Regions from separate parts of the Marinobacter shengliensis genome, predicted to be linked through region 3. Evidence: predicted binding sites of a transcription regulator. Region 3 holds the regulator's gene; each other region holds the start of a gene.
The links. The regulator FliA, encoded in region 3, starts transcription of late flagellar genes. The targets are predictions, from matches to a motif close to CTAAAGTTTNNNNNNNNNNNGCCGNTAA.

Region 1: a site for FliA is predicted at 6,050-6,077, ahead of fliD (flagellar filament capping protein FliD). Genes of this name have one in related genera too.
Region 2: a site for FliA is predicted at 4,680-4,707, ahead of QUE75_RS01460 (methyl-accepting chemotaxis protein). Genes of this name have one in related genera too.

The regions. Positions count from the first base shown of each region.
Region 1 covers NZ_AP028062.1:2,789,944-2,797,909, forward strand. Annotated here, with positions in the region: gene QUE75_RS12790 (AraC family transcriptional regulator) at 259-1,290, opposite strand; gene QUE75_RS12795 (argininosuccinate synthase) at 1,501-2,712, opposite strand; gene QUE75_RS12800 (substrate-binding periplasmic protein) at 2,788-3,555, opposite strand; gene fliS (flagellar export chaperone FliS) at 3,575-3,973, opposite strand; gene fliD (flagellar filament capping protein FliD) at 4,040-6,007, opposite strand; gene QUE75_RS12815 (flagellar protein FlaG) at 6,201-6,635, opposite strand; gene QUE75_RS12820 (flagellin N-terminal helical domain-containing protein) at 6,707-7,966, opposite strand, start outside.
Region 2 covers NZ_AP028062.1:329,486-337,451, reverse strand. Annotated here, with positions in the region: gene potB (spermidine/putrescine ABC transporter permease PotB) at 1-421, opposite strand, end outside; gene potA (spermidine/putrescine ABC transporter ATP-binding protein PotA) at 414-1,535, opposite strand; gene QUE75_RS01465 (TRAP transporter substrate-binding protein) at 1,666-2,730, opposite strand; gene QUE75_RS01460 (methyl-accepting chemotaxis protein) at 2,847-4,523, opposite strand; gene QUE75_RS01455 (CHAD domain-containing protein) at 4,757-6,106, shown strand; gene QUE75_RS01450 (cation diffusion facilitator family transporter) at 6,123-6,896, opposite strand; gene QUE75_RS01445 (LysR family transcriptional regulator) at 6,990-7,871, shown strand; gene QUE75_RS01440 (DUF3565 domain-containing protein) at 7,850-7,966, opposite strand, start outside.
Region 3 covers NZ_AP028062.1:1,603,508-1,611,473, forward strand. Annotated here, with positions in the region: gene flhF (flagellar biosynthesis protein FlhF) at 1-1,233, shown strand, start outside; gene QUE75_RS07315 (MinD/ParA family protein) at 1,304-2,116, shown strand; gene QUE75_RS07320 (RNA polymerase sigma factor FliA) at 2,149-2,892, shown strand; gene cheY (chemotaxis response regulator CheY) at 3,052-3,435, shown strand; gene QUE75_RS07330 (protein phosphatase CheZ) at 3,456-4,241, shown strand; gene QUE75_RS07335 (chemotaxis protein CheA) at 4,262-6,355, shown strand; gene QUE75_RS07340 (protein-glutamate methylesterase/protein-glutamine glutaminase) at 6,400-7,566, shown strand; gene QUE75_RS07345 (flagellar motor protein) at 7,566-7,966, shown strand, end outside.

The sequences.
Region 1 (7,966 bases), 1.2 Mb from region 3:
GAGCCAGCTCTTGTGAGCTGGCTTTTTTAATGGTTTTCCGGGTCTGTCTCAGGGGTCTGTTTCAGGGGTCTGTCCCCGAACGGGGACTGACCCTCTTTTGCCCGTCCCTGCACCAAAACTCGAACCCATGGGGCCAAGATGGGTCAGTCCCCATGCGGGGACAGACCCTGGGAGTCAGACCCACCTTTGCCCGTCCTTGCCACCAAACTCGAGCCCATGGGTTCCAAAATGGGTCAGTCCCCATGCGGGGACAGACCCTTAGGGGTCAGACCCTGTGAGACCCCGGCGATAATCCCCAGGCGTCTTCCCAGCAGCCGCCTTAAACTTCCGATGAAACGACGTGGTCTCGCTATACCCCAACCGCAGCGCGATATCGGGAATACTCATCTCGGTATTCCGCAAATAGTCCTCAGCCATTTGCTGGCGCACGTCATCCAGTAGTTTCTGGTAGGAAACGCCTTCCTGGCTCAGTTTGCGTTGCAGGGTGCGGCTGGTCATGCCCAGGTCTTCGGCGATCATGTCTTGCCGGGTCACGCCGCTGGCCAGTTGTTTCTGGATGCCTTGCTTCACTCTGGAAGTTAGATCGGTGTCGGTATCCAGCAGTGCCAACTGCGACAGCGCATGGGCTTCAAGGGTCTTGCGCAGCAGAGGGTCTGGCTGGCGAAGGCGGGTGGCCAGTAGATCCTGGGGCATGGTCACCACATTCTCCGGCGCTTCGAACTCAACCGGGCAGCCCCAGCGCTCCTGATAAGCGCTCTCACAGTCAGGCCCGGGCGAGGAACGTTTCAGGGCAACCCGAATCGGAGAGGCTTCATCGTTATCTGCCAACCAGCGAGCGTAATTTATCCAGGAGGCGAACACGTTATCCACCACCTGGGGCCAAACCACCGGATCGGTAAAATTGCAGGTCCACACCAACGATACTTCATTGCCCTTCATTCGTAGGCCCGTGGTGCCCATGTCCCCCACCAGCTTCTCATAGGGCGCAATCCGGGTGACCGCCTCCCCCAGCGTGGCACAGCTCATGGTGATGTAGCCAAGCACACTGTAGGAACCGGGCTGAACGAAATCACCGGTTTCCAGGCCAAGGATGGGATTGCCGGATGCTTCGGCCAGCAGGCGAATAAACGTCTGTAACTGCTCGCCCGTCAGGCGGCCGTCATCGGTATCAAGGATCTTCGGCTCAAGGCCGGCTTTGCTGAACAGCTCTGAGGTACTGATGCCCTTGGCATCGGCGTAGCGAACGTATTGGCGCAGGGCGGCGACAGAGGCGGTTCCAAGAGGGGTCATGACGACTGCTTTGGTTGTTGATTTTATGCAGCGAGTATAACCGAAAATGGGTAGGGCTGGGGTGTTATAGGGTTTGTCCTCAGGGTCTGTCCCCGAACGGGGACTGACCCATTTTGGACGGATGGGTTCGAGTTAAGTGGCAAGGACGGGCAAATGTGGGTCAGTCCCCATGCGGGGACAGACCCTTGGGACAGACCCCTAGGTCAGACCCTACAGCTTCCGCCCTTTCCCAGCCGCAATGCGCAGCCGCAGCGCGTTCAGCTTGATGAAGCCTTCGGCGTCTTTCTGATCATACGCACCCTGGTCTTCCTCAAAGGTGGCAATCTTTTCGTCGAACAGGGAGTCGTCAGACTTCCGGCCAACTACGTCCACGTTGCCTTTGTAGAGTTTCAGGCGAACGGTGCCGTTCACGTAGGTTTGGGTCTGGTCGATCAGTGCCTGCAGGGCTTCGCGCTCCGGGGACCACCAGTAGCCGTTGTAAATGACCTCAGCGTAGCGGGGCATCAGGCTGTCTTTCAGGTGGGCCACTTCGCGGTCCAGAGTGATGGACTCAATGGCGCGGTGAGCACGCAGCATGATAGTGCCACCCGGGGTTTCGTAGCAGCCACGGGACTTCATGCCCACGTAGCGGTTCTCTACGATGTCCAGGCGGCCAATACCGTTGGCGCCAGCCACCTTGTTCAGGGTTTCCAGCACTTCATGGGGCTTCATGTCCTGGCCATCAACGGCAACAATGTCGCCCTTTTTGTAGGTCAGCTCCACGTATGTCGGCTTATCCGGCGCGGCTTCCGGAGACACGCTCCAACGCCACATGTCTTCCTCGGCTTCCGCCCAGGGGTCTTCCAGGTTCATGCCTTCGTAGGAAATGTGCAGCAGGTTGGCGTCCATGGAGTACGGGCTCTTGCCCTTCTTCATTTCCACCGGAATGTTGCGCTCTTCGCAGTACTTCAGCAGTTTTTCACGGGAGTTCAGGTCCCACTCACGCCAAGGCGCAATTACCTTCACCCCCGGCTTCAGCGCGTAGGCACCCAGTTCGAAACGTACCTGGTCATTACCCTTGCCGGTCGCACCGTGGGAAATCGCATCCGCGCCGGTTTCGTTGGCAATGTCGATCAAACGCTTGGCAATCAGCGGGCGGGCGATGGAGGTACCCAGCAGGTACTCGCCCTCATAGATGGTATTGGCGCGGAACATCGGGAACACGTAATCGCGCACAAACTCTTCGCGCAGGTCCTCAATGTAGATTTCCTTAACGCCCAACGCTTCCGCCTTGGCGCGCGCCGGCTCAACTTCCTCGCCCTGGCCGATGTCGGCGGTGAAGGTCACCACCTCACAGTTATAGGTGTCCTGCAACCACCGAACGATCACGGAAGTATCCAGGCCACCGGAATAAGCCAGCACCACCTTTTTGATATCAGACATGCCCTTGCTCCAGACTGAACAGAATGGATGTATTGAAAAGAAGGTGCGTATTGTACGGGAGTGCGGGGGGAATGGCTATTGGGCGGAAGAAGTCTGGAAAATGCGCTGTAACTCGCCGTTGTCACGCATGTGTTGCAGCGCTTCTTTGAAAAGGCGAGCGTGTTCCGGGTTGCCGCTGTCTGGTGACATATACAGCCGGGCCTTTTGGCCTTTTACATGCTCCTGCAGACGGAACTCTTCAGCTGGAAAGCCGTAAGCATCAATCGTCATCGCGATGTTGTGATCGCTGGCAAGCACCGCAGAAATCCGCTCCAGCATCAGCATTTCAATGGCTTGCCGAATGTTATAAACCGGCACTTTCAGCACGGCCTCATCCGCTTTGAACGACTCGCCGAGATAGGTACCCCGCACATAGCCAACCCGCTTGCCGGCCAGGCCTTCCAGAGTCAGGGGGAAATCGGTGTCACGCAACGCCATCAGCATCAGATTAAGCTGAAGTACGGTATCGACGGGAAAAGCGTTGTCGTCCAGGTCTGGACTTTGAAACAGAAAAGTAAACTCTGCGCGCCCCGTGAGCAGGTCAAGGATGACCCGCCGCAGAGGAAGCAACTGCGCACTCACGGGCACACCCGAGAGTTCTGATAACCGGTCCATCAGCGTAATCAGACTGCCTTGCAGTTCACCCTGATCATCCTGAAAGCCCCAGGGCCAGACATCCGGAATCGCAAACATCGCCGGCGAACTGGCTGGAAGGCTCTCGCTTGAGCCGACAACTTTATCACTAGCGCTGGCCTGGGCAGCTACAAACAGAAAGGCCACCAACAGCCCGCGAAAAAACGCCATATGTTCGACCAACGCTAACTCAAACCGCCTGCTGCTGGCTCACCACCTCATCACGAATGCCATCCCAGCCGTCTTTCACGGAACGCAGCAGGGTCAGCACTTCATCCAGCTTGGCAACGTCATTCTTGGCACTGGCTTCCAGCAAGGTGCGCTCCATGTAGTCGTATAGAGCCTCCAGCCGGGTGGCCAGCTCACCGCCCTTTTCGAAATCCAGGAACGCCCGCAGGCCACCGATAATCTCAATGGCTTTATTGAGCAACTGAGCCTTGGCTGCGTAATCCTTGGCCTGAATTTTGGACTTGGCCATGTTAATCCGCTCAATCGCGCCGTTATACAGCAGCTGAATCAGCTTGTGCGGGTCTGCATCGGTGATGCTGGTCTGAGTATTAACGCGCTGATAAGCCTGTAAACCGTTCATAAATAACCTCGTGTCACCGTTGTCCGGTATGCCATGGTTGGCTGACCAACCATCAGTATAGCTGAATTAATCGTTCTGCCGGTTCGGCGCCAGGGCCGCCAGCTGCTGAGTCACGTAATCCCGGGTATTGTTGAGCTGGGAGATCAGGGAATCCGCCGCGCTGAACTGGGCCACCAGACGGGCCTGATAGCTCTCAACCCGCAAATCCAGCTTGATTCTGTCTTCCTGGATGCGCTCCAAATCCCGGTTCAGGGCATCAGTCCGGGAGCTCAAGGCACCGTCTGCACCCAGAATGCTGGTAATCGTATCTACCGCACGTTCACTCACGCCTTCAATAAACTTCACCGAGCCGCGATTACCAACGTCACCACCGGTGATACGCACCTGAAGACCAGCGGCATCGCCACCGGCACTGTTTGCCAGGAACAGCACCTGGCCGTCGCCCTGGGCAGTCTGGCCGTTAATGGTACCTTGGACATCCTGGCCGGCGTTGCCGGTGGCGGTGTTCAGCCCCGTGACGTTGCTCAGCCCGGTCAGGCTCACATTGGAATCACTACCAAAGCGATTGGAGGTGAAGGTCAGCCCCTCTGCGGCATCATATGCCACCTGAACCGACCGCCCAGCTGCACTCAACGCAGTATTCTCACGAAGGGCAGTCTGAATGGCAGCGGCAAAATCCTCACCGGAATAATCACCTGCAGCAATCGAGACCGTTGTGGTGGTTTCACCATCCACCCGGAACGTGAAGCTGTTATCTGCTTGAACCTGAATCGCGTCTGCGGTGTTTGGGACAGAGTAATTAAGGCTGCCCCGAGTCGCCATCTGGGTAACATTAATACTGTAATCACCCGGGCGAGTATTAGAGCCGCTACGAACAAACTCCACCTGGGAATCGCTAGTTCTGCCCTGCTCGGCAAACAGAGCGGTTACATCATCCGGGTTTTCCCGAAGCTGCTGCTGAAACTTCTGACTATCAAACTGCAGCTCACCAGTACGAAAATCGGTGCTGATACCCACATCTGCCAGGCTCCGCACACTGGCGTTTTCCAGCCCGGGAATAATATCTGTTAAAACCCGCTTCAACTGGTTCTGAATGTTCCGAACCGTGGAATCCCCGGTCAGAATACTGCCCCGGCCGGTTTCGCTATCGAACGAAGACAGCTCACGAATAGTACCCTGCAGCTCGTTAAACTTATCCACGAACGCCTGAACACGCTCGGCAACCGCCGCCGTGTCCTGCTCCACTTTAATAGTGGACTTACCCTCACCGGTAATGTTGAAGGTCAGCCCGTCCACCACATTTTCAATGGTGTTGGTGGCCCGGCGAATTTCTACGCCGTTGATTTCCATCACCGCATCGCTCGCCGCAATGGTTTGGCGCATGCCATCCACGTTATCGGGATCTGCTGTGTCAAAAGCGAACCGGCTCAAACCCGGAGCGGCACCATCTTCAGTAACGGAAATATTCACGGCATTGGCTTCACCGGTCTCATCCGCAGACAACACCAGTTGGAAACCGTTGCCGGTATCAATTACACCGGCAGACACGCCCGCATTGGCCTCGTTGATGGCATTCGCCAGGCCTTGCAGGGTGTCGTTGGAAGAATCGATGGTGATGTTGGTGGTCTTGTCACCCACTTGAAGCGTCATGGTGCCACGGCCAACGCTGGTGGCATCCCGGTCGGCGAACACATCCCGGCTGGCCAGGGCCTGGGACTGCGCCAGACTTTTCACATCGAGGCTGTAAGAGCCGCGGCTGGCCTTGCTGGCATCCACCGACACATCAATATTGCTACCCGAGGACGTGGCCGAGAACGACTTCATCGCATCCGCAGAACCGAGCTGTCGCATAGGCAGGCGCAGCTCTGTGACGGCACTGCGCAACTTGCCATAGGCGGAAATGAGCGCCTCTGTGCGTTCCGTTTTCTGATCCAGCCGAACTTCCGTGGGCCTGCGCTCCGCAGCCACCAACTGGTCGACAAGATCCGACGTCAAAACGCCGGAGCCGATACCTAACGATGAAATACTGGCCATAACCGTGCCTCCTCAGGGGGGCGAATCTCTGTACTGATCAGTTTATCGGCAGCAGGCGGCAAAACTTTGCCTTTTTTCGGAAAATTCCTATGCCGATTTGTAACAGTGCGTAAACGCAGAACACCGCCGGCTCTTCTCAGAGGCGGCGGTGCTGAAATACCGTCGTTTTCATCCGCGCAAAAGCGGCAAGCTTTTACACCTTGATGTTAAACAACGTCAGCGGTTCGTCCTGCTGCAATTTTTCTGCCAACCTCATTGCCACTTCGTCCGGGATCTGGCGGATCACTTCCTGGGTTTGCTGATCAACCACCCTTACGATGGTCTGGCCCATGTCGTTATCCACTTCAAACTGGAGATCCCGCTGCACGGTTTGAACAAAGTCATTCAACTGGCTAACCGCCTCGTTCAGTTCCTTGCGCTGCTCTTCATTACGGGCCTGCAGCTTTTCAGCCTGCGAAGCCTGTTGAGCAACCTGGGGAGCCTGCACCTGGCGGGTACCGGCAGCCGAAGCAGCAAGGTCAGGGGCGTTCCGGCCCTCGGCCTGAGATGACGACATTGCCTTCGCCGGAGCCTGGGCGCCAGAGCGCACCAGTTTCAGGTCCGGGCTGTTCAGGTTAACGTCATTCATAGCTTTACCTCGCTATCCTTCAACGGCGGAAGGCCGGAACCCGAGGGCTCCGGCCGTTACCGCTATGCCCCTTACTGCAGGAGGGACAGAACCTGCTGCGGACGGGCGTTCGCCTGAGCCAGGACGGAGATACCGGCCTGCTGCAGTACCTGGGATTTAGCCAGGTTGGCAGTTTCTGCCGCGAAGTCAGCGTCCAGGATACGGCTGTTGGAGGCGCTGAGGTTTTCCGAGGTTGTTGCGAGGTTCGCAATAGTGCTTTCAAAACGGTTCTGAATTGCACCCAACGCGCCTCTGAGCCCGTTGACTGTAGTGATTGCAGAATCGATCCGCTTGATGGCATCGTTAGCGTTAGCGACAGTATCAACCTTAACACTCGACAGCGTGCTGGTGTCCTTTGCGATAACGGTGTTATTGTTGGCGAAACCAAGAGCTACACCATCTCCAGCAATAGTAATTTTCTCAGAAGCACTTAAGGTTAGCTTTCCGCCGTTGGTAGCAGTCGCCCCGGCAGTCGTCCCAAGTGTAGTGCCAGCAGCTGCAGTCAAACCACCACCAGCTCCGCCGGCAACAATCTGGTTAATAGTGATATCACGCCCATCCGCAGCTGTCAGAGTCAGATCCGACCCCGAAAGTGAGGCGACAACACCTGTTTCGCTAGATTCAGCATTAATGGCGTCCTTAATCTGCGCTACAGTAAGCACCCCATTATTTTCCTGATCCTGATCCAGGACAGTAACACCATTAATCTCAAGCGTGTAGTTCGCACCCGCTCCTGTGCCAGTTGTGTCTGCAATGGTGAATTCAGCTGTAGTTTCTGCCTCAACCGTCAAGCCAGCAATTCCAGCGCTTTTAATCGCCTCAGCTTTAGCAAATGCACTACTGGAGCTTTGACCAGCCTCAGTTCCAGCCACTGAAGCCCCAATATTAACTGCTGCGCCAGTACCTACAGCGATGGTACCTGTACCTGAGGTGGAGTTGCCGTCAACACGATTAGCGCTTTCCTGCTCAGCAATTTGCCCAATCTGACCAGCCCGAACCCCTTGACTCAGGTTGATCGAGATTGTCTCACCTGCGTTGGCACCGACCTGGAAAGCATCTGTTCCAAAATTACCATCCAAAACCTTCAGACCGTTGAAGGACGTCTGGCTGGCGATTCGATCAATCTCCGCAATCCGCTGCTGGACTTCAGCGTTCAGTGCCGACCGATCAGATGCGCTGTTCGTGGCGTTTGCCGATTGAACCGCGAGCTCACGAATCCGCTGCAGGTTGTTGGTGATCTCATCCAGACCACCCTCTGCCGTCTGGGCTAGAGAAATGCCATCATTAGCATT
Region 2 (7,966 bases), 1.3 Mb from region 3:
TGCCCAGGGACATCAGCGCGTTATTCAGCAGGCCATTGGTGGCCAGCAGCAGCTTCAGGGCATAGGTGCGCACCAGTGAATTGGTCCAGAAGGGTACGATCAGCAGGAAAATCAGCAACATTTGCCGCTGCTTGCCAACCTTGGTCAGCGCCCAGGCGAAAGGATAGCCGATCAGCAGGCAGATCAGGGTGGTCATGGCCGCCATGTACAGGGAGTGCAGGAACACGTCCAGGTACAGGGGGTTCATCAACTGCCGGTAGGCGTCCAGGTTCAGAGGCAGGGACAGAAAGCTGCCTGGGTCCCGGGTCATCACGCTGGCGCCCACCACCAGCAGATTCGGGGTCAGTACCAGGAACAGCAGCCAGCCCCAGACCAGCACCAGTACCGCCGTGCGAAACGGCTGCTGCGTGACGCTACTCATCCAGGTTGGCTTCCGCTTCAGCTTCCGGGCTCTCCATGGGAAGCAGCCATTCCCAGCCATCTACCCAGCTCACCTTCACCGGCTCACCCAATCGGTAGTCAAAGGTGGGATCGTCTTCGTCGAAGAATTCCGACGCCAGTACCTCGGTGCCGTCCTCAAGGTGAATAACCGAATCCAGGGTGCTGCCCTTGTAGTTCCGCTCCACCACCTTGCCGGCCACACCGTCATCGTCATCCGGCGCCAGAACCCGGATGTCCTCCGGGCGCAACAGAACGTGCAGGGGCTGGCCGGCGGCCACCGGGAAGTCGGGTTTGCGAAAGGTGCGTTTCAGGCCAAACACATCCACGGTAATGGTGTCATCGCCGTTGGCTTTGTCGATGCGGCCCGGGAAGAAATTGGTCTCGCCCACGAACCGGGCGGTGAACAGGTTGGCCGGCCGCTCGTAGACTTCCCTGGGAGTGCCCAGTTGCTGGATCAGGCCATCCTTGAGCACCACGACCCGGTCTGACATGGACAAGGCTTCTTCCTGGTCGTGGGTCACGAATACGAAGGTAATCCCGAGTTCCCGCTGCAGGCGCTTAAGCTCCACCTGCATGGTACGCCGCAGTTTGTAGTCCAGGGCTGACAGGGGCTCGTCCAGCAGCAGCATCTTCGGCCGTTTGACCACCGCTCGGGCAATAGCCACGCGCTGCTGTTGGCCTCCGGAAAGCTGGTGTGGTTTGCGCCGGGCAAACTCCTCCAACTGGACCATGGCCAGGGCTTCGTCGACCCGCTGACGGATCTCTTCCTTCGGGCGCTTTTCCATTTTCAGGCCATAAGCCACGTTGTCGAACACCGACATATGGGGGAACAGGGCGTAGTTCTGGAACACGGTGTTGAGCGGGCGTTTCTCCGGCGGGGTGTGGGTCAGGTCCTGGCCACCCAGCAGAATGGTACCGTCATCCGGATGCTCAAAACCGGCCATCAACCGCAACAGGGTGGTTTTGCCACAACCGGACGGCCCCAACAGGGTAATGAACTCGCCATCAAGGATCTCCAGATCCAGCGAATCCAGTACCGTTTTGCCGTCAAATTGCTTGGAGAGGTTGCTCAGAGATAGCAGTGTCTGTTTCATCGGCCCTGCCCACAGAATGAGCGGCTTATTTTTCCAGAAACAGGGGCAAACAGAAAGGGGCGTCGGGATAATCCGCAATCCCGACGCCCCTTGATCTCAGCTCACTTCGGCAGGTTTGCCAACATGCTGCTCACTGATCTGCAACGCTATCCAGATAGGCTTTGTCAGAAATGTTGGTCCAGGGCCGTACCTGTCCGAGGTAGTCGCGCTGGGAGGTGATGATTTCACGGGCCAGCTCGTCTTTCTCCGCGAACTCATCCAGCAGGCGATTGGTGGTGTCACGCAGGGCGTTGATCACTTCCGGCGGGAACACTTTGTGGGTGACGTCCGGATAGTCCTCGGTCATGCGGCTCCAGGCGACACCGCTCTCGTGGGTGCTCTGGATGTACATGTCATAGGCTGCGGTGCGCATGGATACCCGCAGAATTTCCTGAAGATCGGCCGGCAGCGAATCCCAGGTTTTCTTGTTGATCAGGAACTGCACCTCGGCATTGGGCTCCTGCCAACCGGAATAGTAGTACTTGGCGATCTGGTGAAAGCCCATCTGGAAGTCCAGCGCCGGGCCAACCCATTCCACAGCATCAATGGTGCCCCGCTCCAGGGCGGTGTATAGCTCGCCTGGCGGCAGGTTGGTAACCGCTACACCCAGCTCGGCCATCACTTCTCCGGCAAAGCCCGGGGTGCGCATCTTCAGGCCTTTGAGGTCGTCCAGGGAGTTGATTTCCTTGCGAAACCAACCACCCATCTGGTTGCTGGTATTACCGCCCGGAAACGACAGCAGGCCATAGGGCTCATAAACCTTCTGCATCAGCGCCATGCCATCATCGTGGTAGAACCAGGCATACATTTCCGGCGTGATCATGCCAAACGGTATGGTGGTGAAGTACATGGCGTTGGGGATGGTGCCCTTGTAGTAGTACGAGGCAGTGTGGCCCATGTCATACTGGCCGTTGCGCACCAGGTCAAAAATACCGAAGGGCGCCTTGTGCTTGTTCGAGGAATCGATTCGGAACTTCAGGCGGCCGTTGGACATCCGCTCCGCCATCGCGGCCATATTGCGGGGAGTCTCACCGAGGATTTTGGAGTTCGGGCCCCAGGTTTCAGCCAGGCGGATGGTGTAGGTTTTCTCGGCCACCGCAAACGGGCTGGTCAGCAGGGCAACCATCGTAAGGGCCGCCACGAAGATTCTGTGCATAGACATGGTGTTGGCTTCCATTGTTATTGCTTTGAGGGTAAAACGAACAAATAACGGAAAGCCATGATAACCGTGGAGGCCAGCCACGCCAATGCGGCAGGCCGGCCTCGCCGGTATCAGACCTTGAACTGGCTCACCAGCTCGCGCAGGTTTTCACCCAGCCGCGCCAGCTCGTGACTGGCTTCATTGGTCTGGGTAACACCGGTGTCACTGCGCTGGGCCGCATCCACAATACGCACCACGTTCTGGTTGATTTCTTCCGCCACCTGGCTCTGCTGCTCCGCGGCCGTGGCAATCTGGGTTACCTGATCATGGATCTGGGTCACCGACGTCACAATGGTGTTCAGCGCACCAGTGGCGTGATTGATGCGCTCGACAGTGGCTTCGGAACTCTTGCGGGAATGATTCATCCGTTCAACAGACGCCTTGGATTCGGCCACAAAGCCATCAATCATTTCCCGAATCTGATCGGCGGATTCCGCAGAGCGTTTGGCCAGCTGCCGAACCTCGTCCGCCACCACCGAGAAGCCACGACCGTGCTCACCCGCCCGTGCCGCTTCGATGGCCGCGTTCAGCGCCAGCAGGTTGGTCTGCTCGGTGACTGCATGGATCACATCCAGAACCTGCTGGATATCATTGGACTTCTCCGCCAGGGCGTTGATGCTGGCCGCCGTGCTCTCCATTTCTTCTGACAGCTGGTTGACGGCTCCTTGCGCGCTGGTGATGGTTTCACCACCCTCACGGGCCATGCGGTCGGCGTCTGAAGCGGCGCTTTCCACTTCATTGGCATTGCCGGAAATCTGCTGGATGGTGGCTGCCATCTCGTTGATCGCCGACGCAATCTGGTCTGTTTCCGAGCCCTGTTCCTGAACCGACTGCCGGGTTTCGTTGGCCACACGGCTCAGCTCTTCGGCGGCCGAGGCGACCTGATCGGTGGTGGAGCCCACTTCACGAATAGTATCCTGAATCTTGACCACAAAATGATTGAACCGGCGGCCAAGTTCCGCCAACTCGTCTTTGCCATCCTCCGGCAAACGCTGGCGCAGATCGCCATCGCCATCGGCAATTTCCTGCATGATGTTACTGACTTTGTTCAGTGGCGCTGTCACGGTGCGGCCAATCACCAGGCCGATGATCAGGGACACAGCAACCACAATGAAGGTCACCAACAGGATAAAGCCCATGGCCGCCGCCATGGCCGAATCGATTTCCTTTCGTGCCTCAACCAATACCCGCTCAATATCGGTGACGTAGATACCGGCACCCATCATCCAGTCCCAGCCCGGGATGATGCTTGAATAAGACACTTTCGGCTCTACCTCGCCCGAGGCGGGGTTTGGCCAGTCGTACTCATAGAAGCCGTCGGTTCCCGCCGCGGAGAACAGATCCCGAACCAGTTTCTGTGTCGTGGGGTTGGTCGTCGGGCCCTCGCGGGAAGGGTCCGGAGCGTAGGCGAGATTATCCAGATTACGGGCGTAGGCAAAAACGTAGTTATCCTGCCCGAATGTGATGGAGCGTAGCCGTTTGCGGGCTTCCTCGCGGGCTTCTCTGTCAGATAACCCGGAGTTGTTCTTGGCATCCATGACCACTGCCCGGGCCGTTTCCACGAGATTCTTCAGGCCTTCCTTACGGGCATCCAGAAGCTCTTCCTCCAGGCGTTCTAACTCGGCTTCTCCGTTTGCCTGAATCTGGCTGGCGGTGATCCAGGCAATGGTACCCGCCGTAATCAGTACGGGCACCAGTACGCCAATCAACAGGCGGGCTCGGATGGTCAGGTTGCTCAACAATGTCATGGTTCTGCTCCGGATTGTCTGCTCAGGCCTCGGGATTATCCACAGTGCCACGTACAAGGCTGTTCCAGTTTGTTAACGCCTGTATACCAATACTTAAGTACAAACATGTCGACTTTGTTGCCAGGCCATTTGTATCAAGCCTTTCGGGTAGTTCGGGTATCGGCCGTCATGTAAACGACTTGAGCTTGTGTCAGACTAAAGTTTCATGTCAGCCGTGCCGGGGAGAGCTCACCGTGAAACACCTTTTTCTCATCCGCCATGCCAAATCCAGCTGGGATAACGACAACCTCAGCGACAAGGACCGCCCGCTTAACCCAAGAGGCGAGCAACAGCTGGCACCGCTGGGGCGGGCACTGCTGCGTTACGGGGCCATGGCAGGAGAGATTCACGCAAGCCCTGCCCTGCGCGCCCAACAAACGCTGAAAGGCATCCTGCCTCCCTCGATTGGTGAAGCACAGATTTACACTAACCCGGAACTCTATACCTTTGATTACCGGCGTCTATTACAGTGGCTGCAGAACTGTGACGATCAGGCGCAAACCCTGGCCATTGTCGGGCACAACCCGGCTCTTTTGGAGCTGGCAGCAACCCTGGTGCCGCACGCTCCCTTTGAACTCCCAACGGCCAGCTTTATTCACATACGGTTGCCAATCAAACACTGGCGCAAGCTCGGCAAACGGGAGGGGCGGCTTGAAACCTTCCTGACCCCTGTGGATTTCAGTTTCGAGGCGTTCAATCGCAAGAATCAGAAACGGCACAAGAACGCCGGCAAAGCGACGGTCAAAGACACTCCGTCAGTGCTTTTGGGGCAGGCCGAGAGTCTTGCCCAGTTACATCGGGGGGTGATGCTCGGCCTGGACGATGAGTTTCTCCACCAGTATCGCATTGCCCTTCGTCGCAGCCGCGCCGTGGCCGAATCCCTGGCCGAGGTAACCGGAAACAAATCACTGAAGAGCCACATTTCCCACCTGAAACGACACGCCCAGGCCACGAGCAACCTGCGGGACCTGCACGTATTCAGCCAGGATCTGCCGCAGCTATGCAGTGACCAGCCAGAACTCCTGAAGGCACTGGAGCAATGGGTCTGCGCGCGGGTGGACAAGGAACAGAAAAAACTGGCGAAACGGCTTGCAAGCAAACGTTACCGGCAGAGCCTGCACAGCTGGGAAGACGAGCTGCAGTCACGGCAATTCCGCAAACTGATCGACAAACTCAGTACCAGGGACATTCAAAAAAGCGTTGAGCACCGGCTACGAATGTTCAACCGGAAAACCGCAGAACTGCTGCACGACTCGCCAGATGAGGACATCCACAATCTGCGCAAACTCCTGAAGCGCATCCGCTACCTGATGGAACTGGACATCGACAGCTGGAAATCCGCCCTTAAGACCCTGCGACAGCGCCAGGATCTCTATGGCCGGTTCCAGGATCTGCATGTCCAGATTGAGCTGGTCAAACGGTTTGCTTCAAACTACCCGGAGGATCCAAACGGCGCACTTCAGGCACTGCTGGACCACCTGATCATCAAAAAGGACGACACCCGCAGACTGATTCTGTCCATCGGCGGGCTGAAAGCTGGCTGATGCCAGAACATCAGATTCAGATTCTGACCATACGAGCTTCCAGGAGCAGGTTGGGGCCCAGCTTCGCCACTCTCACCTGGCCCGGATTCAAGCCAAGGTCTTCCAGGGTTTCCTGGATATCGTCCATGGCCTCTTCCGAGGGTGCCGCCAGCAGCAACTCACGCACTGACTCCAGAATCATCTTCACCGGCACGGTCATGAAATACACCGAGATCACCAGCATCATCACCGGGTCTGCGTATACTGCCAGCTCTGACCACTGACTTTTCTCCAGCATCCAGGCGGCGGCAAAACCGATCATCACAGCAGCACTCAGGGCGCTGTCCATCAGCCACTGCCTCTGCTCGGCCCTGACCAGGCCAGAGTCGTTCTGGAAGCTGGACCAGCGCAGATACACCCACACGGCCAGGCAACCCACCACGTTCACCGCACCAAACACCATGGCCATGTCGGCGGCCACCGCACGGCCACCCTGCAGCAGCGAAACCACCGCCGAGGCCAGCGAAAGCACACACACCAGGGCAATAACCAGGCCTTTCACCGCAATCACCAGCGGCTCCACCGCACCCAAACCAAACGGATAATCTTCTGTTGCCGGCCGACGCACCAGGCGAGCGGCATAGAGAGAAAGCAGGGACAGCGCCAGACTGATCAGTGAATAGGCGCCATCGAAAAGAATGACCAGGGAATCAACCCAAAGCCCCCAGCCGATACCGACGACAGCAAACAAGCCCGCACCGGCCGCAGATAATGTCAGCGCCATATTTTCCCGCGCCAGAGAAGTAAACATTTTGACCTCCTGAGAATTGCCGGCCATATTATCGGCATCATCACGAAGGCGTGAGTCGCTGAGCGACGGAAAATCCGGCGCAACGAGATAAGCATGAAAACTTCCCAGATTAAAACCTTTCTGTCCGTAGTCCGGAACGGCAGCGTGGCCGCGGCCGCCCGCGAGCTGAACCGCAGCCGGACGACGGTCAGCACTGTGTTGGCCTCGCTGGAGGATGAGCTGGGGGTTGAATTGTTTGAACGCAGCGGTAACCAGCTGCATCTGACCTCCATCGGCCAGTCCATTCTCACCGACTGTCGGCGCTTTGATCAGGTCGCCGGCCAGATACAGGCCCGCTGCCAGCACCACCTGAGCGGCGCCGAATCGGTGTTGCGCATCGCCCGGGACGATGCCATTCCCGAGGACGTGTGGCGAGACATCCTGCGCCGCCTGAAACAGCGGTTTCCGCAAACCAGCCTGTCGATCTATCTTGCCCCTCCGCGAGAACTGCCCTCGCTGGTCCGTAACCAGTCGGTGGATGTCGCCTACGGCCTGATGCCGGAACTGATGAATGAGGGCTACCAATGGTTCCGCGAGCTGGCTGACGTGCGCATGCTGACCGTCGCTGCGCCCGAGCATCCACTTAGCCAGCTCAAACGGGTAACCCAGGACGATCTGATCAGCCACACCGAAATCACCATCGCCTACATGCAGGATTCAGTGCTGGTGGCAGACTCACCGGAAACCGCCAACTACCTGGCGTTTACCCAGTACGAGTTGATCCGGGATGCAGTGATGGACGGTGCCGGCTGGGCGGACCTGCCGTTACCGTTAATTGCCGAGGCACTGCGGAAAGAACAACTGAAAACCATCCACCACCGCAGCGCGCGCTGGTGGAAGGTGTTCAGCGCCCTCGAGTCAGAGCAGGCTCAGGGCGGCGCCGTGGTAGGCTGGCTGGCTAACGAACTGGAAGCCTATCTGGAGACGATGGCCTGAAGGCCTGGCTGCTCATCGGCCGGAGCACCCTCGTCACACTTTTTGCAGTCCAGCTCAACTCCCAGCATGGCCTGCCGCCCTTCCGTGGTAACAAC
Region 3 (7,966 bases):
TTGTCCAATCGCCGGGTGGACGGAGGCGTCGAAATTGTGACGGCCCTGGACTATGACGAAAATATGGCACGCCAGCGCCTTGGCGAGAAAGCGGCACAGGCCACCAACGGCTCGCGCCTGGCGGAGCTGCAGGCAGACCAGCATCGTCGGTTGGAAGAAGAGTTGAACCGATCGCGCAGTCGCATTCGCGAAGTGCGGGAGAAGCGGGCGGGTGTCGGCGCGGAATATGATCGTGCACTGGCTGATGATCGGCCGGGTGCCGACTGGTCAGGTGAGTTGGCTGGTGGATCGACCTCGGTGGGCAATGCAGGTGGCCGATCAGAGGCGGGCTACTCGGATGAGTTGGCGAGCATGAGAGCGGAAATCAACTCCCTGAGAGAGATGGTCAGCGGCCGTACCTCGGTACCCGAGAAGCCTGCAGTCGCGGCATCCAATGCGGTTCAGCAGAGGCTTGCAGAGCGGCTGCAGGAATTTGGCCTGGGCGCGGAGCTGGCAACCTCTCTGTCCCGTCAGCATCGCGCCGGCAGGTTGGAAGACGGTTGGAAGCAATCCCTGAAGATGCTGGCCACCGGCGTACGTACCGCTCGGGAACACTGGCTTGAGGCCGGCGGCGTCTATGCGCTGGTGGGGCCAACCGGGTCTGGGAAGACCACCACCATTGGCAAGCTGGCAGCCCAATATGTACTGGAGCACGGGCCGGATTCCCTGGCGTTGGTCACCACCGATCGCTACCGGGTGGCAGCCCATGAACAGCTGTTTGTGTTTGGCCGTATTCTCAATGTTCCGGTCCGGGTTGTGGACGAGAGTCATTCCCTGGATGACATTCTGGACGAATTGTCAGACCGGCACCTGGTTCTGATTGATACTGCCGGGCTGACCAGCTCGGATCGCGGTTATCAGGAACAGCTGGCGGAGTTGGCCCGGAGCGATCACAATATCCGTACCCATCTGGTCGTGTCTGCCACCAGCCAGCCGCGCATCATGAAATCCGTGTGGCATTGCTATAAGATGGCAAACCTTGCAGGCTGCGTCATGACCAAGATTGACGAAGCGCTGACACTGGGTGAGTCTTTGGGCTTTGTCATGGAAACCGGCCTGCCAGTGGCATGGTATACCGATGGCCAGAAGATTCCCGAAGACCTGCACCGGGCAGAGGCCATTCCTCTGGTGCGGTTGGGCGTAGAACGCCTGAAAACAATGCAGCACGGCCAGGCCGTTGCAGAAGGGGCCTGAGGCCCGGTGGTACAGCCGGTGCGCTGCCGTTTGCGCCCACACAAGAACGCAGTAAGAGACTGATAACAGTATGAGCAGACCACATCCGGTTCAGGTGATTGCGGTTACCGGCGGCAAGGGCGGTGTCGGCAAGAGTAATGTGTCCGTCAACCTCGGTATCGCGCTGGCCCAGAAAGGCCGGCGGGTGGTGTTGCTGGATGCAGACCTTGGCCTTGCCAATATCGACGTGCTGTTGGGCATTACCGCCAATCGCAATCTGCAGGATGTGCTCAGTGGCGAGTGCGACCTCAAGGACGTTCTGGTCAACGGCCCGGGTGGTATCAAGATTGTCCCCGCATCGTCCGGCACCCAGCGTATGACCCAGTTGAGCCCGATGGAACATGCAGGGCTGATCAACGCCTTCAGCGAGCTGGGTGACCAGATTGATGTGCTGATTGTTGACACAGCAGCCGGTATTTCCGAGTCGGTCGTCAGTTTCCTGCGGGCCTCCCAGGAATTGCTGCTGGTGGTGTGCGATGAGCCTACCTCCATTACCGATGCTTATGCCCTGATCAAACTGATGAATCGCGACTACGGCACCAACCGTTTCCGTATTCTGGCGAATCAGGTGCGAAATGAGCAGGAAGGCCGGCATCTGTATGAAAAACTGACCCGTGTCACCGAGCGTTTCCTTGATGTAGCACTACAATATGTAGGTATCGTGCCGTACGACGAAGCCGTCAAAAAAGCCGTTCAGCGGCAGCGGGCCGTTCTGGATGCCTATCCACGGGCTAAGGCGTCGCTGGCGATCCGTGCCCTGGCAGAGAAAGTGGACAGCTGGCCGCTGCCATCATCGCCAAGAGGGCATCTGGAGTTTTTCGTGGAGCGGCTCGTCGAAGTCTGATCTGAATCCAGTCCTATAAGAAAACCGGATACATGACATTGGCGAAAAACCTGGGAATCTACCATCAGGCTGGCGCAAAAGGCCCCTCTCAGCTGATTGAGGAGCATGCGCCGCTGGTCAAGAAAATCGCCCTTCATCTGATGGCCCGTTTGCCGGCCTCGGTTCAGCTTGAAGATCTCATGCAGGCCGGCATGATTGGCCTGCTGGAAGCTGCACAACGCTATTCCACCGGCAAGGGTGCCACCTTTGAAACCTACGCAGGCATTCGTATCCGCGGTGCCATGGTGGATGAAATCCGCAAGGGCGACTGGGTTCCCCGCTCCGTTCACCGCAATGCCCGCCGTATCGCGGCAGCCATCAAAACGGTTGAAGACCGCACCGGGCGCGAGGCCCAGGATGTCGATGTTGCCGAAGAGCTGGGCATTGACCTGTCGGAATATCATGCTTCCCTGGCAGACGCCAACAGTGGCCGACTTTTTAGCCTTGATGAGCTCAATGAATCCGGGGAGCTGCCGATAGAAGAAACAGAGGCCAGCGATAATCCCCTGGATGGCATTTCATCAAATGCATTCCAGAAAAGCCTGGCAGAGGCAATCGAAGAGCTTCCTGAGCGAGAAAAGCTGGTGTTGAGCCTCTACTACCAGGAAGAGCTCAACCTGAAGGAAATCGGCGCGGTGCTGGGCGTCAGCGAGAGCCGGGTCAGCCAGATTCATAGCCAGGCGGCCCTTCGTCTCAGGGGGCGGTTGTCCGATTGGCGGGAAGACGAGCCAGAATAAACCGGGCCGGCGCTGACCGCGCGGCGCGTAACTGTGTAGATTTTGGTAACCGGCGCTTTACAACGCGGCCAAACACCACACAATAAGCGGTTAAAGCAGCGGCCTGCTAGACTTTCAAAAGGCTTAATGAAATCCGGGTGTTACTGACTGGAGGTCCCATTGGACAAAAACATGAAAATTCTCATTGTGGATGACTTTTCCACAATGCGGCGAATCATCAAGAATCTGCTGCGCGATCTTGGCTTCACCAATACGGATGAAGCGGACGATGGCAACACTGCATTGCCCATGCTCAGGAGCGGCAAGTACGACTTCCTGGTGACCGACTGGAACATGCCTGGCATGTCGGGTTTTGATCTGCTCAAGGCGGTGCGGGCAGACGAGAACCTGAAGAACCTGCCGGTGCTGATGGTAACCGCGGAGGCCAAGCGTGACCAGATTGTGGCGGCGGCGCAGGCCGGCGTTAACGGGTACGTCGTCAAACCGTTTACCGCTGCCGTTCTCAAGGAAAAGATTGAGAAGATCTTCGAGCGAATCCAGTAACCAGAGGTCGGATGGCTGTCATGACTGACAAGAACGAGAACCATCAGGGCCTCGACCCGGAGGTAACCGAAAAGCTCCAGCAGCAAAGCTCCGAATTGGCCGAATGCATCAGTTCCGGTAACTACGCCCGTGCGATGTCGGTGATCAACGAGCTTAGTGAAGTTCGCGACCAGAGCCTCTATCGGGAAGTGGGGCGGTTGACCCGGAGCCTGCACGAGGCTATCCGGAATTTTCAGATAGACGCCCGCAGTGCCGAGCAGAAAGAAGCCTTGTCCAAGATGTCCGATGCCTCGGATCGGCTGGCCTACGTTGTCCAGATGACCAGCCAGGCGGCTAATCGCACCATGGACCTGGTCGAAGAAAGCATGCCGGTGGCGCATACCATGCGCGACGAAGCGACCGCCCTGCGAGACGAATGGCAGCGGTTGCGTCGTCGGGAAATGGAGCCGGCAGAATTCCGGGAGCTGTACGGCCGCATTGATCGCTTCTTTGCGGGCCTGGCCACAGATTCCGATACCCTGTACAGCAACCTGTCAGAAATCCTTCTGGCCCAGGACTTCCAGGATCTTACCGGGCAGGTTATCCAGAAAGTAACGGCTCTTGTGAAAGAAGTCGAAGAGAACCTGCTTGGCCTGGTGGTGATGGCCAGCCACGTGGACCAGCTCACCGGCACCGTGCACCAGATTGAAGAAAAAGAAGAATCGGCCGAAAAAGGGGTAGGGCCTCAGATCAAGGCTGAGGAGCGTGATGATGTAGTTTCGGGGCAGGACGACGTTGATGACCTGTTATCCAGTCTCGGTTTCTGAACGATTATAGAGGGTGACGCATGGCGTTTGATGCCGACGAAGAGATCCTGCAGGACTTCCTGGTTGAAGCCGGCGAGATTCTCGAAAAGCTGTCCGAGCAGCTGGTAGATCTTGAGCAGCATCCGGATGACAGCAACCTGCTCAACGCCATCTTCCGTGGTTTCCACACGGTCAAGGGCGGTGCCGGGTTCCTGCAGCTCGAAGCGCTGGTCAACTGCTGTCACTCTGCGGAAAATGTGTTCGATATCCTCCGCAACCACAAGCGCAAGGTCACCTCCGAATTGATGGACGTGGTGCTGGAAGCTCTGGACCACGTCAACGCCATGTTTGATCAGGTTCGTAACCGTGAAGAGCCGACTCCGGCTCCGGACGAATTGATCGCTGCGCTGGATGAACTTGCCAAGCCGGAAGGCGACACGGCAGCGCCGGCACCGGCAACGCCAGAACCCGAACCTGCCGCCGGTGCGGGCAATGATTCCGGAGATATTACCGACGAAGAGTTTGAGCAACTGCTGGATGCCCTGGCCGATGAAAAAGGTGCAGAGCAACAGCCGGCGGCCGCACCGGAAAACACCTCCGCCAACGACGCCGGGTCAGACGGCGACGAGATCACCGACGACGAATTTGAAGCCCTGCTGGACCAGTTGCATGGTAAAGGCCAGTTTGCTGGCCCCCCGGTTGTTGATAACGACACCCCGCCGGAGCCGGAACCAGAAGAGCCGGCAAAATCATCCACTGGTGATGATCTGATCACCGATGACGAGTTTGAAAACCTGCTGGATGAGCTGCATGGCAAAGGCAAGAGCCCTGGTGCGGCCCCCGCAGCGGAGACCAAACCTGAGCCTGCGGCCAAGCCTGAGCCAAAGAAGCCGGAACCAAAACAGCCGGAACCCGCCAGGCAGGAAGCCAAGCCGGCAGCCCCCTCCGCCCCGGCAAGAGATGCGGCGCCCGCAGCCGAGACCACCGTGCGGGTGGATACCAAGCGCCTTGACGACATCATGAATATGGTGGGTGAGCTGGTACTGGTCCGTAATCGCCTGCAGCGCCTGGGCTCCGAGAGCGAAGATGAACATATGCACAAGGCGGTCGCCAACCTCGACGTGGTGACCACCGATTTGCAGGCGGCGGTCATGCAGACCCGCATGCAACCGATCAAAAAGGTATTCGGGCGCTTCCCACGGGTGGTACGAGACCTGGCCCGAGGGCTGAAGAAAGAAATCAACCTGGTGATGCACGGGGAAGAAACCGACCTGGACAAGAACCTGGTCGAAGCGCTGTCCGACCCGCTGGTTCACCTGGTAAGAAACTCCGTTGATCATGGCATTGAAATGCCAGAGGTGCGGGAAAAGGCCGGTAAGCCCCGTGCAGGCACTGTGACCCTGTCAGCGGAACAAGAGGGGGATCATATCCTGCTTTCCATCTCTGACGACGGCGCGGGTATGAACCCTGATGTTCTGCGCCGAAAAGCGGTGGAGAAAGGGCTGTACGACCAGGACGCCGCAGATCGACTGACCGATAACGAGTGTTTTAACCTGATTTTTGCCGCTGGTTTCTCGACCAAGGAACAGATATCCGATGTTTCTGGCCGAGGCGTGGGCATGGATGTGGTGAAAACCAAGATCGGCCAACTTAACGGCCAGATCAACATCGTGTCTGAACAGGGCAAGGGCACCAGCATTATTATCAAGGTGCCGCTCACCCTGGCGATCATGCCTACGCTGATGATCATGCTGGGCGATCAGTCTTTCGCCTTGCCCCTGGTGAACGTGGTTGAAATTTTCCATCTGGATCTGTCGAAAACGAACATTGTCGATGGCCGGGAATGCATTGTGGTGCGTGACAAGGTATTCCCGCTGTTCCACATCAAGCGCTGGCTGGTACATGGCGCGGCTGGCCAGAAAGAGCCGGAAAACGCCCATGTGGTGATTGTGGCCATGGGTACAAAGCAGGTCGGGTTCGTGGTGGACCAGCTGATCGGCCAGGAAGAGGTGGTGATCAAGCCCCTGGGGCGGGCGTTACAGGGTACGCCCGGTATGGCCGGGGCCACCATCACCGGTGACGGCCGCATTGCCCTGATTATTGACGTACCCAGCCTTCTTCAACATTACGGTTAGCGGTACCGGGGCAGATAACATGCAGGATTGTTTAGGAGAAATGGATGACAGTTTCTGTCCTGGTCGTTGATGATTCAGGGTTCTTTCGCAAACGGCTGACGGAAATCCTCACGGCCTCGGGGCAAATCGAGGTTGTTGGTGCGGCAACCAATGGCCGTGAAGGGGTGGAGCTGGCTGAAAAGCTGCGCCCTGATGTGATTACCATGGACTACGAAATGCCCGTGATGGATGGTATTTCGGCGGTTCGTGAAATCATGAAAAAGCACCCGACCCCGGTGTTGATGTTCTCATCTCTGACGTATGAGGGTGCGCGGGTTACTCTGGATGCCCTGGAAGCCGGGGCAGTGGACTTCCTGCCCAAGAACTTCGAGGAAATTGCCCGGGATACCAGCCAACTTCAGAAAATCCTCATCGATCGGATTCTTGACGTGGCAGGCAGCAAGCCCAGCGGTCGTTCTGCGGCCCCGGCTGCACGCCCGGCAGCTCCGCGTCCCGGGGTTACGCGCCCGGCTGCCCCGCAGCCTCCAGAGCGGCCCGCCAGACCGGTAACCCGCGACCGCTCAGCCCCGGCCCCAGTCCAGCCAGAGCCGACCCGCGAGCCGGAAACTCCAAGACGGCCCTCCCGGAAAGCCGCACCAAGACATTACAGCGTGGTTGCAATTGGCACTTCCACGGGAGGGCCGGTGGCGTTACAGAAGGTCTTGACCGCGCTGCCGGCCTCTTTCCCGGCTCCCATTGTGCTGGTTCAGCACATGCCTGCCAGCTTTACCCCGGCTTTTGCCGAGCGCCTGAACAAACTTTGCCGTATTCAGGTCAAGCAGGCCGAAGATGGCGATATCCTGAAGCCTGGCCATGCCTTGTTGGCGCCTGGCGGCAAGCAGATGATGATCGAAAATCGTGGCGGTCAGGCGAGAGTCAGGATCCTGCCGGGTGACGAACGGCTGAATTACAAACCCTGTGTGGATGTCACTTTCGGTTCTCTTGCCCGAAGCTTCCCGGGGAAAACCCTGGGCGTCATCCTGACGGGAATGGGAGCAGACGGTAAGGAAGGCTGCCGGATGATGAAGCAGTCTGGCTCAGTGGTCTGGTCCCAGGATGAGAAATCCTCGGTCATCTACGGCATGCCCATGGCCGTTGCCAAGGCCGGATTGAGTGACGAAATCCTGCCGCTTGATGAAGTTGGCCCCCGGCTGGTTGAAGGCGTGAGCTGATGGATATTCTGAGCCTGCTGGGTATCATCCTTGCGTTTGTAGCCATCCTGGGTGGCAACCTGCTGGAAGGTGGTGCGGTCGGGTCCCTGTTCAACGGGCCCGCCGGGCTGATTGTGGTTGGGGGCACACTGGCGGCCACCATTCTGCAAACCTCCTGGCCCATGCTCAAGCGGGCCATGGCGCAGATTCGCTGGGTGTTTGTGCCGCCCTATATCAGCCTGGAAGATGGTATTGGCAAGGTTATCGACTGGAGCGTCAAGGCTCGTAAGCAGGGTTTGCTGGGCCTTGAAGGCCTGGCAGAGCGGGAGCCGGAGAAATTTGCCCGCAAGGGGCTGCAATTGCTGGTTGATGGCGCTGAGCCGGAAGCCATCCGCAGCATTATGGAAGTGGATCTGGAATC